Regions from separate parts of the Stenotrophomonas sp. YJH_SMC_16 genome, predicted to be linked through region 1. Evidence: riboswitches for the same ligand, from Rfam matches in the RefSeq annotation. Region 1 holds a riboswitch; the other holds the start of a gene.
The links. A riboswitch is a leader RNA that binds a small molecule or an ion and turns the genes downstream of it on or off. The one in region 1 is predicted to bind glycine.
Positions count from the first base shown of each region.

Region 2: linked by a shared signal. The riboswitch ahead of gcvP (aminomethyl-transferring glycine dehydrogenase) and the one ahead of AC5P6E_RS02665 (trimeric intracellular cation channel family protein) in region 1 are both predicted to bind glycine.

Region 1 is NZ_JCAFRH010000001.1:596,286-605,012, forward strand. It holds gene AC5P6E_RS02635 (primosomal protein N') at 1-1,308, shown strand, start outside; gene AC5P6E_RS02640 (glutathione S-transferase family protein) at 1,400-2,020, opposite strand; gene AC5P6E_RS02645 (NYN domain-containing protein) at 2,133-2,912, opposite strand; gene AC5P6E_RS02650 (NAD(P)/FAD-dependent oxidoreductase) at 3,036-4,316, shown strand; gene AC5P6E_RS02655 (nuclear transport factor 2 family protein) at 4,399-4,830, opposite strand; gene AC5P6E_RS02660 (GIY-YIG nuclease family protein) at 4,975-5,250, opposite strand; glycine riboswitch at 5,291-5,380, shown strand; glycine riboswitch at 5,394-5,497, shown strand; gene AC5P6E_RS02665 (trimeric intracellular cation channel family protein) at 5,582-6,199, shown strand; gene AC5P6E_RS02670 (hypothetical protein) at 6,266-7,114, opposite strand; gene AC5P6E_RS02675 (3-deoxy-7-phosphoheptulonate synthase) at 7,389-8,462, opposite strand.
Region 2 is NZ_JCAFRH010000013.1:3,749-12,475, reverse strand. It holds gene AC5P6E_RS20065 (catalase) at 1-1,052, opposite strand, end outside; gene AC5P6E_RS20060 (AraC family transcriptional regulator) at 1,167-1,889, shown strand; gene AC5P6E_RS20055 (amino acid permease) at 1,972-3,339, shown strand; gene AC5P6E_RS20050 (VOC family protein) at 3,480-3,890, shown strand; gene gcvP (aminomethyl-transferring glycine dehydrogenase) at 3,983-6,850, opposite strand; glycine riboswitch at 6,913-7,015, opposite strand; gene AC5P6E_RS20040 (multidrug effflux MFS transporter) at 7,317-8,543, shown strand; gene AC5P6E_RS20035 (siderophore-interacting protein) at 8,685-8,727, shown strand, end outside.

The DNA.
Region 1 (8,727 bases):
CGTGGCGAGGCACGGGTCATCGTCGGCACCCGCTCGGCGGTGTTCACGCCATTGCCGCAGGCCGGGCTGCTGATCATCGACGAGGAACACGACGGCAGCTACAAGCAGCAGGACGGCATCCGCTATCACGCGCGCGATTTCGCTCTGGTGCGCGCCAAGGCGCTGGGCATTCCGGTGCTGCTCGGCAGTGCCACCCCTTCGCTGGAAACGCTGCACAACGCCTATGCCGGGCGCTACACCCACCTGCGCCTGAAGCAGCGTGCCGGTGATGCACGGCCACCGCGCGTGCGCATCCTCGATGTGCGCAAGCGGCCGCTCCACGATGGCCTCTCGGCTGATGTGCTGGCCGGCATCGGCGAGCACCTGCAGCGCGGCCAGCAGGTGCTGGTGTTCAAGAACCGCCGTGGCTACGCGCCGGTATTGCTGTGCCACGACTGCGGCTGGACCGCGCCGTGCAACCGCTGCGATGCACCGATGACCGTGCATGGCGGCGGCCGTCGCCTGCAGTGCCATCACTGCGGCGCACGGCAACCGGCGCCGCTGGCATGCCCGGCCTGCGGCAGCCTGGCGCTGCAGCCGCAGGGCATCGGTACCGAACGCCTGGAAGAGCATCTCACCGCGGCCTTCGCCGACGTCCCTGTGGTGCGCATCGACCGGGGTACCACGTCGCGACGTGACGCGCTGGAACAGCAGCTGGCGAAGCTGGGCGACCAGCCCGGCATCCTGGTCGGCACGCAGATCCTGGCCAAGGGCCACGACCTGCCGAAGCTGACCCTGGTAGTGGTGGTCGGCATCGACGAGGGCCTGTTCTCGGCCGATTTCCGCGCCAGCGAGAAGCTGGCGCAGCAGCTGATCCAGGTGGCGGGCCGTGCGGGCCGTGCACGTGATCCCGGCGAGGTCTGGCTGCAGACCCATCACCCCGGGCACCCGTTGCTGGAAACCCTGGTGAGTGGTGGCTACCACCCGTTCGCGCAGGCCGAGTTGAACCAGCGACAGGCCGCCGGATTCCCGCCGTTCGCGCATCTGGCACTGATGCGCGCCGAGGCGCAGCAGGTGGAGCATGCCAATGCATTCCTGCTGGCAGCGCGGCAGCTGCTGGGCGAGCAGAACGTGGTGGAGGCGTATGGGCCGATGCCGGCGCCGATGCCGCGGCGGGCCGGTTACCAGCGCACGCAACTGCTGCTGTCTGCCGTGCAGCGGCCGCCATTGCACGGCGTGCTCGGGCAACTGGTTCCGCAGCTGTATGCGCTGCCGGAAGCACGCAAAGTGCGCTGGTCGCTGGATGTGGATCCGACGGACCTGTATTGATCCGGTCGGTGCTGCCGGGCATGGCTCGGCACTACGGTAGAGCCGAGCCATGCTCGGCTGCTTCTCTTTCCAGGAAAAGACCCGTCCCCGCTTACGTCAGCGGCGACATCACGCCGCGCTGGTAGGCCGGCCGCTCGCGCAGGCGCGCATACCAGTCGGCCAGGTGCGGCAGTTCCGGGCGCTGGATCGGCAGTTCGAACCAGGCATAGATCAGCGAGCCCAGCGGGATGTCACCCATCGCGAATTTCTCACCCGACAGCCACGGCTGTTTGGCCAGCGTGGCATCGGCCATCGCCAGGTAGTCACCGGCACGCACGATGGCGGCATTGATGCGCGATTCGTCACGGTCGGCCGGGGCGGTGCGCATGATGCCCCAGATCAGGTCGGTGTACAGCGGCGCCATGCGCGAGGTGCTCCAGTCCATCCATTTCTCGGCCTGGGCACGCTCCATCGGGTCTTCGGCGTACAGCGTGCCCAATGCGTAGCGTGCGCTCAGGTAGCGCACGATGGCGTTCGATTCCCACAGCGGCAGGCCGTGGTCTTCGATCACCGGCACCAGGCTGTTGGGATTCATCGCCTGGTACTCCGGCGTCTGCGTGCCGCCGTGGCTGCCACCAACTTCGATGGATTCATACGGCAGGCCGATCTCCTCGGCGCACCACAGCACCTTGCGGACGTTACTGGAATTGCGGCGGCCCCAGATCTTCAACATGCGGGTTTTTCCTTGCTGGCAATGCGAGCGGCAACGATACGCCTGATCGGGTGGGGTGTGTGCGTGCCGGATGCGGGATCTTGCATCCGGCGTTGCCGGCCAGCGGCCGGCACTACCGGTTCTTCTTCGGCAGCGCGCGCACGTAGGATGACTTGCCGTCCTTCTTCAGCTCGAACAGCCCGATCGCTGCCAGCAGATCACTGAGCTTGCCGTAACCGTAGTTGCGCGGATCGAACGAAGCCTGGTTGCCGATCTGGCTGCCAACCGGCCCCAGATGCGACCAGCCATCCTCGCCCTCGGCCGAGGAGACCGCGCGGCGCAGCATCTTCACCAGCCGTGTGTCGCTGCGCATCTCCGCACCGCTCTTGCGCGGCCGCGCATCGTCGTTGGCTACCGGCTCGTTCGAGGCCTGTTCGCTGGAGGCCTGTTCGGTATCCGGCACGCTGGCGTGGGTCTGGCCCAGCGCTTCCAGATAGGTGAACTTCGAGCACGCGTTGACGAACGGTTCCGGCGTTTTCTTCTCGCCAAAACCATACACCTTCACGCCATCGGTCAGCAGGCGCATCACCATCGGGGTGAAATCGGCATCGCTGGAGACGATGGCGAAACCATCGAGGTTGCGCGCGTACAGCAGATCCATGGCGTCGATCACCATCGCCATGTCCGAGGCATTCTTGCCCTTGCTGTAGGCGAACTGCTGGATCGGGCGGATCGCGTACTCGTGCAGCACCGCCTCCCAGCCCTTCAACCGCGGACTCTTCCAGTTGCCATAGGCGCGGCGCACGTTGGCCACACCGTAGCGGGCGACTTCGGCCAGGACCTCGTCGATCTTCGAGGCCGGCGCGTTGTCGGCGTCGATCAACAGGGCGATGCGCTTTTCCGGTTCGCTCATGGGCTCCTCACGGGCCGTTGCCTGAACCCGAGTATCGCCGATCCACGCGGGCGCTGACGTGACAGGGGGCCATCATGCGAAGATGCCAGGCGCTTCCCCCAATGCCCCCACTGGAGTAAGTCGATGAGTCGCGAGCGCGTTCCCCACCTGGTTGTTGTCGGCGGCGGTTTTGCCGGTCTCTGGGCCACCCGCGCCCTGGCCCGCGAGCGCATACGCATCACCCTGGTCGACCGCCGCAACCATCACCTCTTCCAGCCGCTGCTGTACCAGGTGGCCACCGCCGGCCTGTCCGCCCCGGATATCGCCGCACCGCTGCGCCACATCCTCGGCCACCAGCGCAATGTGGAAGTCCGCCTCGGCGAAGTGGTGGCCATCGACAAGCAGGCCCGGCAGATCCGCATGGCCGATGGCAGCACGCTGGACTACGACAGCCTGCTGCTGGCCACCGGCGCCACCCACGCCTACTTCGGCAACGACCAATGGGCCGATGATGCGCCCGGGCTGAAGACGCTGGACGATGCCATCGCGCTGCGCCGCAAGCTGCTGCTGGCGTTCGAGCGCGCCGAAGCAGAACCGGACCCGGCGAAGAAGGCCGCATGGTTGAGCTTCGCCGTGGTTGGCGGTGGACCTACCGGCGTCGAACTGGCCGGCACGCTGGCCGAGATCGCGCGCCATACCCTGCGCAACGAGTTCCGCCACATCGACCCGGCCAGCGCCAAGGTGCGGCTGGTCGAAGCCGGGCCGCGCGTACTGTCCTCGTTCCCGGAAGTGCTTTCGCTGAAGGCGCGCCGGCAGCTGGAAAAGCTGGGCGTGGAAGTGCTGACCGGCACCCCGGTGAGCGACATCGACAGCCAGGGCTTCAGGCTCGGCGATCAGTTCGTGCCGGCACGCACGGTGGTGTGGGCCGCCGGTGTGGCCGCTTCACCGCTGGCGCGCACGCTGGAGGTGCCGCTGGACCGCGCCGGGCGCGTGCAGGTGCAACCCGACCTCACCCTGTCTGGCCACCCGGAACTGTTCGTGGCTGGCGATCTGGCCGTATTGAACCAGGCCAACGGCAAGCCGGTGCCTGGCGTGGCGCCCGCGGCCAAGCAGATGGGCAAGTACGTGGCCGAGGTGATCCGCGCGCGCCTGCACGGCAAGCCCGAACCCGGCCCGTTCAAGTACGCAGACTTCGGCAACCTGGCCACGATCGGCCGCATGGCTGCGATCGTGCACCTGGGCCGGCTGCAGCTGTCCGGTGTGCTGGCGTGGTGGTTCTGGCTGGCCGCGCACGTGTTCTTCCTGATCGGCTTCCGCAACCGCATCGTGGTGCTGCTGAACTGGGCCGTGGCGTACTGGAGCTACCAGCGCAGCGCGCGCATCATCTTCGGTGATGACCAGGACGACCGGCGACCGAAGCGCTAGGGCCGCACGTATGCTCCTGTAGCGCCGAGCCATGCTCGGCTGCACTTCGCGCGGTTTGCAGAAGCCGAGCATGGGCTCGGCTCTACGGCGCCTTCGGTTTCGGGTACCACAGTGCGTTGACGATGACCCAGCGCTGGTCGAAGCGCCCCATGTGGAAGTAGTCGACAAACCACGGCGTTTCCAGCCGCACCGACGCCGCGTTGCCGGTCACGTCCAGCACCGTGCAGCGGCGGTCCCATTGATCCTTCGGGGTCTTCAACGCGCCCTGCTTCGTCAGCGAGACCAGTTCTTCCTTCGACATCCGGCGCAGGCCCAGGCGTTCGTCGGGCGTATCGCCGAGGACCGCGCGCTTGGCCAGGTCCGGGTGCAGGGAGCGGGCGACGCGCTGCGGGTCGGCCTCCAGCTGGCCGTCGACGTAATCGTGGCAGGTGGCTTCGATGGCCGCGAGGGTGGCCGGATCGGCGGCGGGGCTCGTTGCTGCGGAGAGAGCGAACAGCAGGGCGGTCGTGGACATCCGGGTCTCCAGCGCTGAGGGCTGGGCGATCATGGCATGGCTGGAAGCGCCCATCCACGCATGGCGTGGATCTACTGTAGAGCCGGGCCCATGCTCGGCTTCACCATCAGGCAGCAGCAACAAAAGCCGAGCGTGGGCTCGACTCTACAGAAGCGCAGGATCCGGTGCCTGCAGCCAGGCCAGCTTGCGTTCGCGCGGCTGCTGCTTGAGCTGCCACTCAGCCCGCGAGGCGGCGGCCCGGTCCGGGTACTCGCGCACGGCCAGCACGCGCAGCGGTGGCCGCGCCCGGGTGTAGCGCGCGCCCTTGCCGGCCTGGTGGGCGGCGAAACGCGCGTCCACGTCGGTGCTGATGCCGGCGTAATAGCTGCCATCCCGGCATTCGAGCAGGTACAGGAACCAAGGGCGGAGGGACGGGGCCATGCCCGGATTATGCCGTGCTGCACTGCAGCGGATATACTGGCGGCCGAATGCAGGAGAGAGGCGCCGCGCTGGCGCCCGCCGAAGGCGCAGGCTCCCATGATCGCTCAGGCCGGTGGGCTGGAATCCCACCAACCATGCATTCGACTCGCCGAGCTGGAGAGAGGTCACCGGGCACGCCCGGGACGATCCGCCGAAGGGGCACGCGGCCTACGCCGCTGAACTCTCAGGCAAAAGGACAGCGGGAGCGGCACCGGTCATCGTCATCCCGTCATTGCGCAGGCAGTGGCGGTAGTCGCGCATGGCCGGCCCCACCGCGCCCGGAGCCTGTCCCATGCTGCTGTCCATCATCTACCTGATTGCCATTTCCGCCGAGGCCATGACTGGCGCACTGTCCGCAGGCCGCCGCCGCATGGACCTGTTCGGTGTGGTCATGATCGCCTGCGTCACCGCCCTCGGCGGCGGATCACTGCGCGACATCCTGCTCGGCCACTATCCGCTGGGCTGGGTGAAGCATCCCGAGTACCTGGGCTTCACCGTATGCGCGGCGCTGATCGCCACCTGGGTCGCACGTTGGATGCACCACTTCCGCCGCACCTTCCTGGTACTCGACGGCCTGGGCCTGATCGCCTTCACCCTGATCGGCTGCTCGATCGCGCGCGAAGCCGGCCATGCGATGCCCATCGTGCTGATTGCCGGCATGCTGACCGGCGCGTTCGGCGGCGTGCTGCGCGACATCCTCTGCAACGAGGTACCACTCATCTTCCAGAAGGAGCTGTACGCGATCATCGCGCTGCTGACCGGCGCGGCCTACCTGTTGCTGCTGCACTGGGGCGTGGCCGATGCCACCGCAATCCTGTGCTGCCTCGGCGGCGGCTTCGCGCTGCGCCTGCTGGCGATCCACTACCGCTGGGAAATGCCGAAGTTCGTGTACCACGACGAAGTGCATTGAACGATGGCGTGTTCGCCGGGCATGGCCCGGCGCTACAGAAGAGCGGTATCCACGCATGGCGTAGATCTAGAGCACGAACTTCATGGGGCTGCCCCCCGCGCGTATCCGCTCTGGATAGTCAGCCGACGGATACCGTTGGCGTCCGCATCTCCAATCGCCGTCGGAATCGTCGGCTTCCAGCAACACAGGATCGATCCATTCGCACAAGTAGTCGCTATCAGACCGTCTTTCGAAGCCTGGACAGTTCACTTTGCCCTCCACGTCAATGGAGTTGTGGGTGCTGCCGAGGTAGCTAGCGGTCAGGTGCCCCGCCACTTGTGTGTAGGTGCCGGTCTCGAGGAAGGTCTGAACAGTGATGTTGCCACCTACGGACAGAATCCCATCATTGAGTGAGCACGCGTACAGATGATCGCATTCCAGCTCATCACGCACGAACACCCAACCACCACAGTCGAGATTCCGGGCCCTGAGGCTCCCCAGTACGATCACGCAGAGCGTCTCGCTCAGATCGTTCAGTATCAGCGTGCCGTCTGCGATCAGATCACCATCGACAATCACGCAGTCGGTCTCGCAGTCGGATTTCCAGTCGCCACCTAGCGTTGTCGCAGGCACTACTTTGAATGAAGGCTCGTAGTCATCGGGCGCGGGCTCGGGAGATGCCGCGATCACCGCCCGGGCCTTCAGCGCAGGCCGCAGCAGCCCCTGGTCCCCTTCGCTGCTGTGGATCCTGATTCTTTCATCAAGATCCGCCAGCAGGCGCGCCTTCTCGAGGGACGGCTCAAACCAGTCTTCGATGACAGATACGGCATCTTCAGCGATTCGCCCGCCTTTCAAGCTCACGAGCGCCTTGGCAGCTTCACCGGAAATCGACCGACAAGCTGAATCCAGAAAGTTGTCATCCGGGAAAACACGCATCGGCGGGGTCCAGTCAGGCGAGGAACCCCATCTTCGGCCGAAATCGCAGGAGGACTCCATACAACTCTTCCGAAATCCTGCCGTGTGGCTCGCTGATATCCACGCATGGCGTGGATCTACGTCTCACACCACCCCGGCGATGTACCTGGCGCTGTCGCTCATGCGCAGCGCCAGGCGCATCGCCGGTGCAGATGGGCCGGTCTCCAACTCCGACCGGCCCTGATCGCGGCCGCACCCCCGCAGGCGCTGGCCACCATCCACACACGTGCCGCACTCAAGCGGCTTCGGACACCTTTACGTCGCGACGGGCACGCACGGCCGCGGCCAGTCGCTCCAGCACCGTCACGGTGGTGTCCCAGTCGATGCAGCCATCGGTGATGCTCTGCCCGTAGACCAGCGGCTGGCCTTCCACCAGTTCCTGGCGGCCACCGACCAGATGGCTCTCGATCATCACGCCAACGATGCGCTGTTCGCCGTCTTCCAGCTGAACGGCGATGTCGTCGATCACCTTCGGCTGGTTCTCCGGGTTCTTCAGGCTGTTGGCATGGCTGGCGTCGATCATCAGGCGCGCCGGCAGCTTGGCCTTGGCCAACACCTGGCAGGCCTCGGCAACACTGCCTGCGTCGTAGTTCGGCTGCTTGCCGCCGCGCAGGATCACATGGCAATCCGGGTTGCCGGTGGTCGACACGATGGCGGTGCCGCCCTGCTTGGTGACCGACAGGAAGTGATGCGGATTGGACGCCGCACCCACTGCGTCAGCGGCGATCTTCACGTTGCCATCGGTGCCGTTCTTGAAGCCGACCGGGCACGACAACCCCGAGGCCAGCTCGCGATGCACCTGGCTTTCAGTGGTGCGTGCGCCGATCGCGCCCCATGCCACCAGGTCGGCGATGTACTGCGGCGAGATCACGTCAAGGAACTCGACACCGGCCGGCAGGCCCAGCTTGTTGATGTCGCGCAGCAGGCCGCGTGCGATGCGCAGGCCCTTGTCGATCCTGAAGCTGCCGTCCAGGTCCGGATCGTTGATCAGGCCCTTCCAGCCCACCGTGGTGCGCGGCTTCTCGAAGTACACGCGCATGACGATTTCCAGTTCGCCGGCCAGCGCGTCGCGCAGCGGCTTCAGGCGCTGGGCGTACTCGATGGCGGCCTTCGGGTCGTGGATCGAGCACGGGCCTACCACCACTGCCAGGCGGTCGTCGCGGCCATGCAGGATCTGGTGCAGGGCCGCGCGCGAGGCGCTGACGGTGTCGGAGGCTTCATCGTCACAGGGCAGCATCGCCAGCAGCTGGGCAGGCGGTGTCAGCGGTTCGATGGTGCGGATACGCAGGTCGTCGGTGTGCGGGGGCATTGCGGGAGATCTCCGGAACGTTGGGGGTCCCCAGCGTGGCGGCATGAAAAAAGCCGCCAGGTTCGCTGGCGGCTTTCGGGAATGCGTCTGAAGCTTTCTTCAGGGTGAGCGCAATCCTTCCTCCGCCGGTGGCTTCGGAAAGTAATACCAGTAAAAGCTGGTGGGGGCTGCGTTCATGGGATCTATTGATAGCACAGCTTTTGCGCAGTGCAAAATGTTTCATACGCAACTGGGGACGCGGTTCAGCGAGATGCGCGCCAGCCCG
Region 2 (8,727 bases), on a different contig from region 1:
GCCGGGCAGAACGCCACCTGCTCGGTCTCGGCGAAGAAGTTGTCCGGCCAGCGGTCCAGCACCATGCGCCCGATGACCTGCAACGGCACCAGCGATTCGGGAATGATCTTGGTCGGGTCCAGATGATCGAACGGGAATGCGTCGGCCTCTTCTTCCGTAAACAGCTGCACTCCCAGCTCCCATTCGGGAAAGTCGCCGCGCTGGATGGCCTCGAACAGGTCGCGGCGATGGAAGTCATTGTCGGCTGACTGCAGCTTCAGCGCTTCGTCCCAGACCGTTGACTGGACGCCCAGCTTTGGCCGCCAATGGAACTTGACGAAGGTCGACTCGCCCGCCTCGTTCAGCAGGCGGAAACTGTGCACGCCGAAGCCTTCGATCATGCGCAGCGAGCGCGGAATGGCACGGTCGCTCATTGCCCACATGATCATGTGCATCGACTCGGGCATCAGCGAAATGAAGTCCCAGAAGGTGTCGTGGGCCGAGGCGGCCTGCGGGAAGGCACGGTCCGGTTCCATCTTCACTGCGTGCACCAGGTCCGGGAATTTCATGGCGTCCTGGATGAAGAACACCGGAATGTTGTTGCCGACCAGGTCCCAGTTGCCCTCCCTGGTATAGAACTTGACCGCGAAGCCGCGCACGTCGCGCGGGGTATCCACCGAGCCTGCGCCACCGGCCACGGTCGAGAAGCGGGTGAATACGGGTGTCTTCACCCCTACCTCGGTCAGGATGCGCGCGCGGGTATGGGCGGCCAGTGACCGGGTCAACTCGAAGTAGCCATGTGCTGCGCTGCCACGTGCATGCACGATGCGCTCGGGAATGCGTTCGTGATCGAAGTGGGTGATCTTTTCACGCAGGATGAAGTCCTCCAGCAGCGTGGGCCCCCGAGGCCCCTGTCGCAGGGAGTTCTGGTTGTCTGCCACCGGGATGCCCTGATCGGTGGTCATCACCGGATGGCTGCCCCCGGCCTGCTGGTGGAGCTCATCGCCATTGCCCCGTGGGTGGCTTTCGGGCGGGGTGGTTGCGCGCTTGCCGGTCGGCTTGCTGGCGGCCATGGAGGGTGGCTCCGGATCGTCAAAGGGAACCACGACACTGGAACCGAGCCCGTTAAACCCCGGTCCGGCAAAGGTGAACGTACGGGCAAAAGCGGGCTCGGGTATGCTTGCCGCATGCGAGTCGAGCCCGCCGACATCGAAGCCTTGTTCGACGCCATCCCGGACGTGCTGTTCTTCATCAAGGACCGCCAGGGGCGGTACACCCACGTCAACCAGACCATGCTGCGACGGCTGGGCCTGCGCGCGCGCAAGGACGTGATCGGGCGCACGGCGGCCGAGATCTACCCGACCGGCCTCAGCGCGGACTATGTCGACCAGGATGCCCGCGTGCTGTCCGGCGAGGTGATCGAGAACCTGATGGAGCTGCACCTGTTCGCCAACCGCGAACCGGGCTGGTGCCTGACCTGCAAGCGCCCGCTGCTGGTCGATGGCGCCATCGAGGGCCTGATCGGCATTTCCCGCGACCTCGGCCAGAAGGACAGCCTCGGCACCCAGTACGAGCAGCTGCGGCTGGCGCTGGCCCACCTCAACGCGCACTACGCCGAGAACGTGCGCATGCAGACCCTGCTGGACATCACCGGCTTTTCGCTGTCCAAGCTGGAGCGCAGTTTCCGCAAGGTGTTCCAGATGACCCCTCAGCAGGTGCTGACCCGGCTGCGCATCCAGATGGCCATGCACCTGCTGCACGGCGACGACAGCATTGCCTGCATCGGCCAGGCCTGCGGCTTCAGCGACCAGAGCGCCTTTACCCGCAAGTTCAAGGCTGAAACCGGTTTCTCGCCGCGCGCCTACCGCGCCCGCATCGGCGGCAGTGTCGGCGAGCCAGCGCTGGCCTGAGCCGCCTGCTGCGCTGTGCCTATCCCCGCAGGCATGGGACAGGGTAAGGTGTCGCCCCTGTAGCCCGCCGCCAGCCCCGCCGATGCCCAACTCGATTCCGACCGCTTCGCCGTCCCGCCTCGGGCATTCGCTCAAGCCCCGCCAGCTGATCATGATGGGCCTGGGCAGCGCCATCGGCGCCGGCCTGTTCCTCGGTTCGGGCGTGGGCGTGCAGGCGGCCGGTCCGGCAGTGCTGGTGTCGTATCTGGTCGCAGGCGCGCTGGTGATCATCGTGATGAACGCACTTGGCGAGATGGCGGCGGCCAAACCGACCAGCGGCGCGTTTTCGGTGTATGCGGCCGACGCCATGGGCGCCACCGCCGGTGCCACGGTCGGCTGGTTGTGGTGGGTGCAGCTGGTGATCGTGATCGCCGCCGAGGCGGTGGGCGCGGCCGGGTTGCTGGCCACGGTCTGGCCTGCGGTGCCGGTACCGATGGCAGCGCTGGCCTTCATGCTGTTCTTCACCGCGATCAACCTGCTCGGGGTGAAGAACTTCGGCGAGTTTGAGTTCTGGTTCGCCATCCTCAAGGTCGCGGCGATCCTGGCGTTCATCGCCATCGGCGTGGCGCTGCTGATGGGCTGGCTGCCGCAGGTGACCTCGCCGGGCTTGAGCAACTTCACCGAACATGGCGGCTTCGCACCCAAGGGTCTGGCCGGTATCGGTGCCGCGCTGCTGGTGGTGGTGTTCGCCTTCGGTGGTACCGAGATCGTGGCCGTTGCGGCGGCGGAGACCGAAGATCCGGAGCGCAGCATCGCCCGTGCCATCCGCACCGTGGCGTGGCGCATCCTGGTGTTCTACATCGGCTCGCTGAGCGTGATCATCGCTGTGGTGCCGTGGACCAGCGAGGCGCTGAAGTCGCCGTTCGCCGCCGTGCTGGATATCGCCCGTATTCCGGGTGCCGGCACTGCCATCACCCTGATCGCGGTGATCGCGCTGCTGTCGGCGCTCAATGCCAACCTCTACGGCGCCTCGCGCATGATGTACTCGCTGGCGCAGCGCCGTGAAGCGCCGGCCGTGCTGGGCTGGACCGATCCGCGCCAGGTGCCGGTGATCGCCGTGCTGGCCAGCGTGCTGTTCGGCTTCGCCGCCACGGTGATGGAACTGCTGTTTCCGGACCGGGTGCTGCCGGTACTGCTGAACATCGTCGGTTCCACCTGCCTGCTGGTGTGGACGCTGTCGCTGGTCTCGCAGCTGGTGCTGCGCCGCCGCGCCGATCGCCTGGGCACTCGCCTGCCGTTCCGCATGGCCGGTTTCCCGTGGCTGACCTGCTGCGCGCTGGCGATCCTGGCGCTGATCTTCGGCCTGCTGCTGAGCGAGGCGCACACCCGCCTGCAGTTCCTGTCGATGGTGGCGCTGACCGCCACGATCGCCGCTGGCAGCGCCATCGCGCGGCGCATGCGCGAGGCGTGATTCTGTAGAGCCGTCCCTACGGTCGGCTGCTGTTCGCGCGGCCGCCAGCCGAGCATGGGCTCGGCTCTACAGCAGGCATACATCCGCCGTGCCATCCTGATCGCGTGGGCCGCCAGCGGCCCGTCGACCGGGAGTACCGCATGCTGCGCAGCCGTCCTTTCCTGATGTTCACCGGCCAGGCTGAGGCCGCCCTGGCCCTGTACGCCGAAGCCTTCGCCGATTTCCGCCTGCTGGCCCTGCAGCGCCACCCCGAGGGCGCCGGTGCCGGTGTGCCCGGGCAGGTCCGCCAGGCCATCTTCCTGCTGGGCGGCACCCACTACCTGTGCTTTGACAGCCTGGACGTGCACGACTTCACCTTCAGCCCGTCGATCTCGCTGTTCGTCGAGTGTTCCGGTGCCGAGCAGTTCGAGCGCGCCGCGCGTGTGCTGGGCGAGGGCGGCCACTGGTTGATGCCGGTGGGCGACTATGACTTCAGCAACCGCTACGGCTGGGTGCAGGATCGCTTCGGCGTGTCGTGGCAGTTGAGCCTGGGGCAGATGCCGGACCCGTGATCGGATGTTTGTGGGTGTGGACTTTGGTCCACACACCCTCATGAAAACGGCCCGCTTGCGCGGGCCGTTCTCTTTACCGATGCAGCGAGTAATCAAGCCTCGACTTCATCATCCTTGTAGGCATCGACCGGAATGCAGGCGCACATCACGTTCTTGTCGCCGTACACGTTGTCCACGCGCGCCACCGGCGGCCAGTACTTGCTCTGCTTCAGGCTGGCCAGCGGGAATGCAGCCAGTTCACGCGGGTAGGCGTGGGTCCACTCGCTGGCGGTCACCGCGGTGGCGGTGTGCGGCGCGTTCTTCAGCGGGTTGTCCTCGCGGTCCAGGCGGCCGTCTTCGATCGCGGTGATCTCCTCGCGGATCTGGATCATCGCGTCGATGAAGCGATCCAGCTCGTGCAGCGATTCGCTCTCGGTCGGCTCGACCATCAGCGTGCCAGCCACCGGGAAGCTCAGGGTCGGGGCATGGAAGCCGAAGTCGATCAGGCGCTTGGCCACGTCCTCGGCGCCGATGCCGCTGGTCTTCTCCAGCGGGCGCACGTCCAGGATGCACTCATGCGCCACCAGGCCGTTGCGGCCGGTGTACAGGGTCTTGAAGTGCGGTGCCAGGCGCTTGGCGATGTAGTTGGCGTTGAGCTGCGCGACCTGGGTGGCCTTGCGCAGGCCTTCGCGGCCCATCATCGCGATGTACATCCAGCTGATCGGCAGGATCGAGGCGCTGCCGAAGCTGGCCGCGCTGACCATGCCGACCGGGCCGTTGTCACCCAGCTTGCCCGGCAGGAACGGCGCCAGGTGCTCCTTGACCGCGCACGGGCCAACGCCCGGGCCGCCACCGCCGTGCGGGATGCAGAAGGTCTTGTGCAGGTTCAGGTGCGAAACGTCCGAACCCCACTTGCCCGGCTTGGCCACGCCGACCAGGGCGTTCATGTTGGCACCGTCGGTGTACACCTGGCCGCCGTGCTTGTGGATGATCTCGCAGATCTCCACCACCTCTTCCTCGAACACGCCGTGCGTGGACGGGTAGGTCATCATGATCGCGGCCAGGCGGTCGCTGTACTTCTCGGCGTTGAGGCGGATGTCCTCGACATCGACGTTGCCGTTGGCATCGGTCTTGGTCACCACCACCTTCATGCCGCACATCTGTGCCGAAGCCGGGTTGGTGCCGTGTGCCGAATCCGGGATCAGGCAGATGTCACGGTGATCTTCGCCGCGCGAACGGTGGTAGGCGCGGATCGCCAGCAGGCCGGCGTACTCGCCCTGCGCGCCGGAGTTCGGCTGCAGGCTGACCGCGTCGTAGCCGGTGCATTCGACCAGCATCGCTTCCAGCGTGTCGATCAGTTCCTTGTAGCCCAGCGCCTGGTCGGCCGGCACCAGCGGGTGGATCTGCGAGAACTCCGGCCAGGTCACCGGGATCATCTCGGCGGTGGCGTTGAGCTTCATGGTGCACGAGCCCAGCGGGATCATCGTGCGGTCCATCGCCAGGTCCTTGTCGGCCAGCGAACGCAGGTAGCGCAGCAGTTCGTGCTCGCTGTGGTGGGTGTTGAACACCGGATGGGTCAGGAACGCGGACTGGCGCAGCAGGCCGGCCGGCAGCGCGTCGGCGGTGCTGGCATCCAGCGCGTCGACGTCCAGCGAAGCACCGAACACTGCAGCCACGGCGACGATGTCGGCGCGGGTGGTGGTCTCGTCCAGGCTGATGCCGACCGAGTCGCTGTCAATCGCGCGCAGGTTGTAGCCGGCGGCGCGGGCCTTGGCATGGATCTCATCGGCGTGCACGCCGGTGACATGCAGGGTGTCGAAGAAGTCGCCACCAACCTGCACGCCGGCATTGCGCAGCGCTGCGGCCAGGATCGAGGCCAGGCGATGGGTGCGGCGGGCAATGCGGGTCAGGCCTTCCGGGCCGTGGTAAACGGCGTACATCGAGGCCATCACCGCCAGCAGCACCTGCGCGGTACAGATGTTGGAAGTCGCCTTCTCGCGGCGGATGTGCTGCTCGCGGGTCTGCAGGGTCAGGCGGTAGGCCGGGTTGCCCTGGGCATCGACCGAAACACCGATCAGGCGGCCCGGCATCGAGCGCTTGTAGGCGTCACGGCAGGCCATGAAGGCGGCGTGCGGGCCACCGAAGCCGAACGGCACGCCGAAACGCTGGCTGTTGCCGACCACGATGTCCGCGCCCCATTCGCCCGGGGCGGCCAGCAGGGTCAGGGCCAGCAGGTCGGTGGCCACGGCCACCAAGCCGCCGCGTGCGTGCACGGCATCGACCAGCGCCTTGTAGTCGCCCACCTGGCCGAAGGTATCCGGATACTGCAGCAGCAGGCCGAAGGCTTCCGCTTCCAGCGCTTCGGCCGGGGTGCCGACGCGCAGCACGATGCCCATGGGCTCGGCGCGGGTACGCAGCAGTTCCAGCGTCTGCGGATGCACGGCGTCGTGCACGAAGAAGGTGTCCGACTTGGACTTGGCCGAACGCTTGGCCAGGGTCATCGCTTCAGCAGCGGCGGTGGCTTCGTCCAGCAGCGAGGCGTTGGCGATTTCCATGCCGGTCAGGTCGGCGCACAGGGTCTGGAAGTTGATCAGCGCTTCCATGCGGCCCTGCGAGATTTCCGCCTGGTACGGAGTGTAGGCGGTGTACCAGGCCGGGTTTTCCAGGATGTTGCGCAGGATCACGTTCGGCGTGTGGGTGCCGTAGTAGCCTTGGCCGATGAAGCTGCGCAGCACGGTGTTCTTGTCGGCGATCGCACGGATCTTCGCCAGTGCCTGTACTTCGGTCATCGACTCCGGCAGCGCCAGCGGTGCCGGCGACTTGATCTTGGCCGGTACGATGGCATCGGTCATGCCATCCAGCGACGCGTGGCCGACGACATCGAGCATCTGCGCGATCTCGGCGTCGTTGGGGCCGATGTGGCGCTCGACGAACGCGTTGTGGTGCTCGAGCTCACGCAGGGAAGGGGTGTTCTGGGACATGGCGAAGGATCCGTCAGGAAAGGGCACACGCACGGGCACAAGCCGCCGGTCGGCGGTCTGCGGGGCGCCCCTCTGTCCTTTTGCCTGAGAGTTTAAAAGCGCGGAAAACCGCAGCTTCGTGCCCCTTCGGCGCCGGATCGAACCGGTCTCTCCAGAGTTGTGTTACGGGTGGTATCGGGCCTGAGCGATTACGGGCGTTGCGCCTTCGGCAGCGGTGTTCCGCTTCTCCCACCGTGTTGCCCGCCGATTATAGCCCGTTGCGGGCCCGGCCAGCGGCCGCCGGTCGGTGCCGCCGCGCCTGAATGGCCGATGGCCCGGCCGTGCGTTTTGTGCAGTGCTGCATGGCATCAGGCGCAATCCCCACCTATGATGGGCGGATACCCGAATTCATCTGGCGCCGTCCCCGTTGTTGCGGGACCGGCGCCCGCCGTGCGTGCCCCGCATGGCCCTGCCGGACGCTTCCTCCATGACCGCCGCTGTTGCCCCTTCCACCCGCCGCATGGCCCTGCTGCTTGCCGGCCTGGCCATGTTCGGCCCGTTCTCGATCGACACCATCTTCCCGGCGTTCCCGCAGCTGGCCCAGCGCCTGGCGGTGGACGAAGTGGCGGTGCAGCAGACCATCAGCGTGTACCTGCTGTTCTATGGCCTGATGAGTCTGGCGCACGGCCCGCTGTCCGATGCCTGGGGCCGCAAGCGGGTGATCCTGGGCGGCCTGGTGGTGTTCGTCGGCGCCTCGGTCGGCTGCGCGCTGTCCACCGACCTGTCCACGCTGCTGGCGTTCCGCGCGCTGCAGGGCCTGTCGGCGGGTGTCGGCATGATCGTCGGCCGCGCGGTGATCCGCGACCTGTACCACGGCCACGATGCCCAGCGGCTGATGAGCCAGGTGTCGATGCTGTTCGGCATCGCTCCGGCCATCGCACCGATCATCGGTGGCTGGATCCTGCTCAGTGGCGCCGGCTGGCCGCTGATCTTCTGGTTCCTGGTGGTGTTCGGGCTGGTGCTGTTGGCGGCCACCGCGCGCTTCCTGCCGGAAACCCATGCGGTCGAGGCACGGGTGCCGCTGTCGCCGCGCGTGCTGCTGCGTGACTACGTGCGCATCGGCTTCAACCCGCGCTTCCTGCGCCTGGCGCTGGCCGGCAGCATCGGTTTCGGCGGCATCTTCCTGTACATCTCCTCGGCACCGGTGTTCGTGATGCAGCACCTGCACCTGGGCGAGGGCGGTTTCGCCTGGTTGTTCATCCCCACCATCGGTGGCATGACCACCGGCTCGTTCCTGTCCGGGCGCATGGCCGGGCACACCACGCCCACACGCCAGGTCGCCATCGGTTTCAGCCTGTGCGCGCTGTCGGCGCTGCTGAATGTCGGCTACGTGGCGCTGTCGCCGCAGTTCGTGCTGCCGTGGGCGGTGCTGCCGATCTTCCTGGGCGGCATGGGCATGGCCCTGATCTTCCCGATCCTGGCCTTGGCGGTGCTGGACATGTACCCGCACCAGCGCGGCCTGGCCTCGTCGCTGCAGGCCTTCGTGCAGCTGATGATCAGCACCGTGGTGGCCGGCGTGGTGTCGCCGCTGCTCAGTGCCAGCCCGCTGCACCTGGCGCTGGGCCAGGCCGCGTTCTTCGGCGCCGGATTCGTTTTCTGGTACTGGGAACACCAGCGTGAACGCGCGGCGCAGGCAGCCTGCACGGGCCATTGAGCAGCGCGCAGGGGTAGGGCAGGCCGCGATGCCCGTAACGCTTGCGGCGAGCAACGACCGGACTAGGCTGGGGACTCCAGCCAGCCGGTGCGTGGATGCACGACAGCCAGCCGATCCGATGTCGTTGCATGAGGTTCCCCCATGGCTGCGCAGCAGACCTATCGCCTGTTCGAGGTGGCGCTGA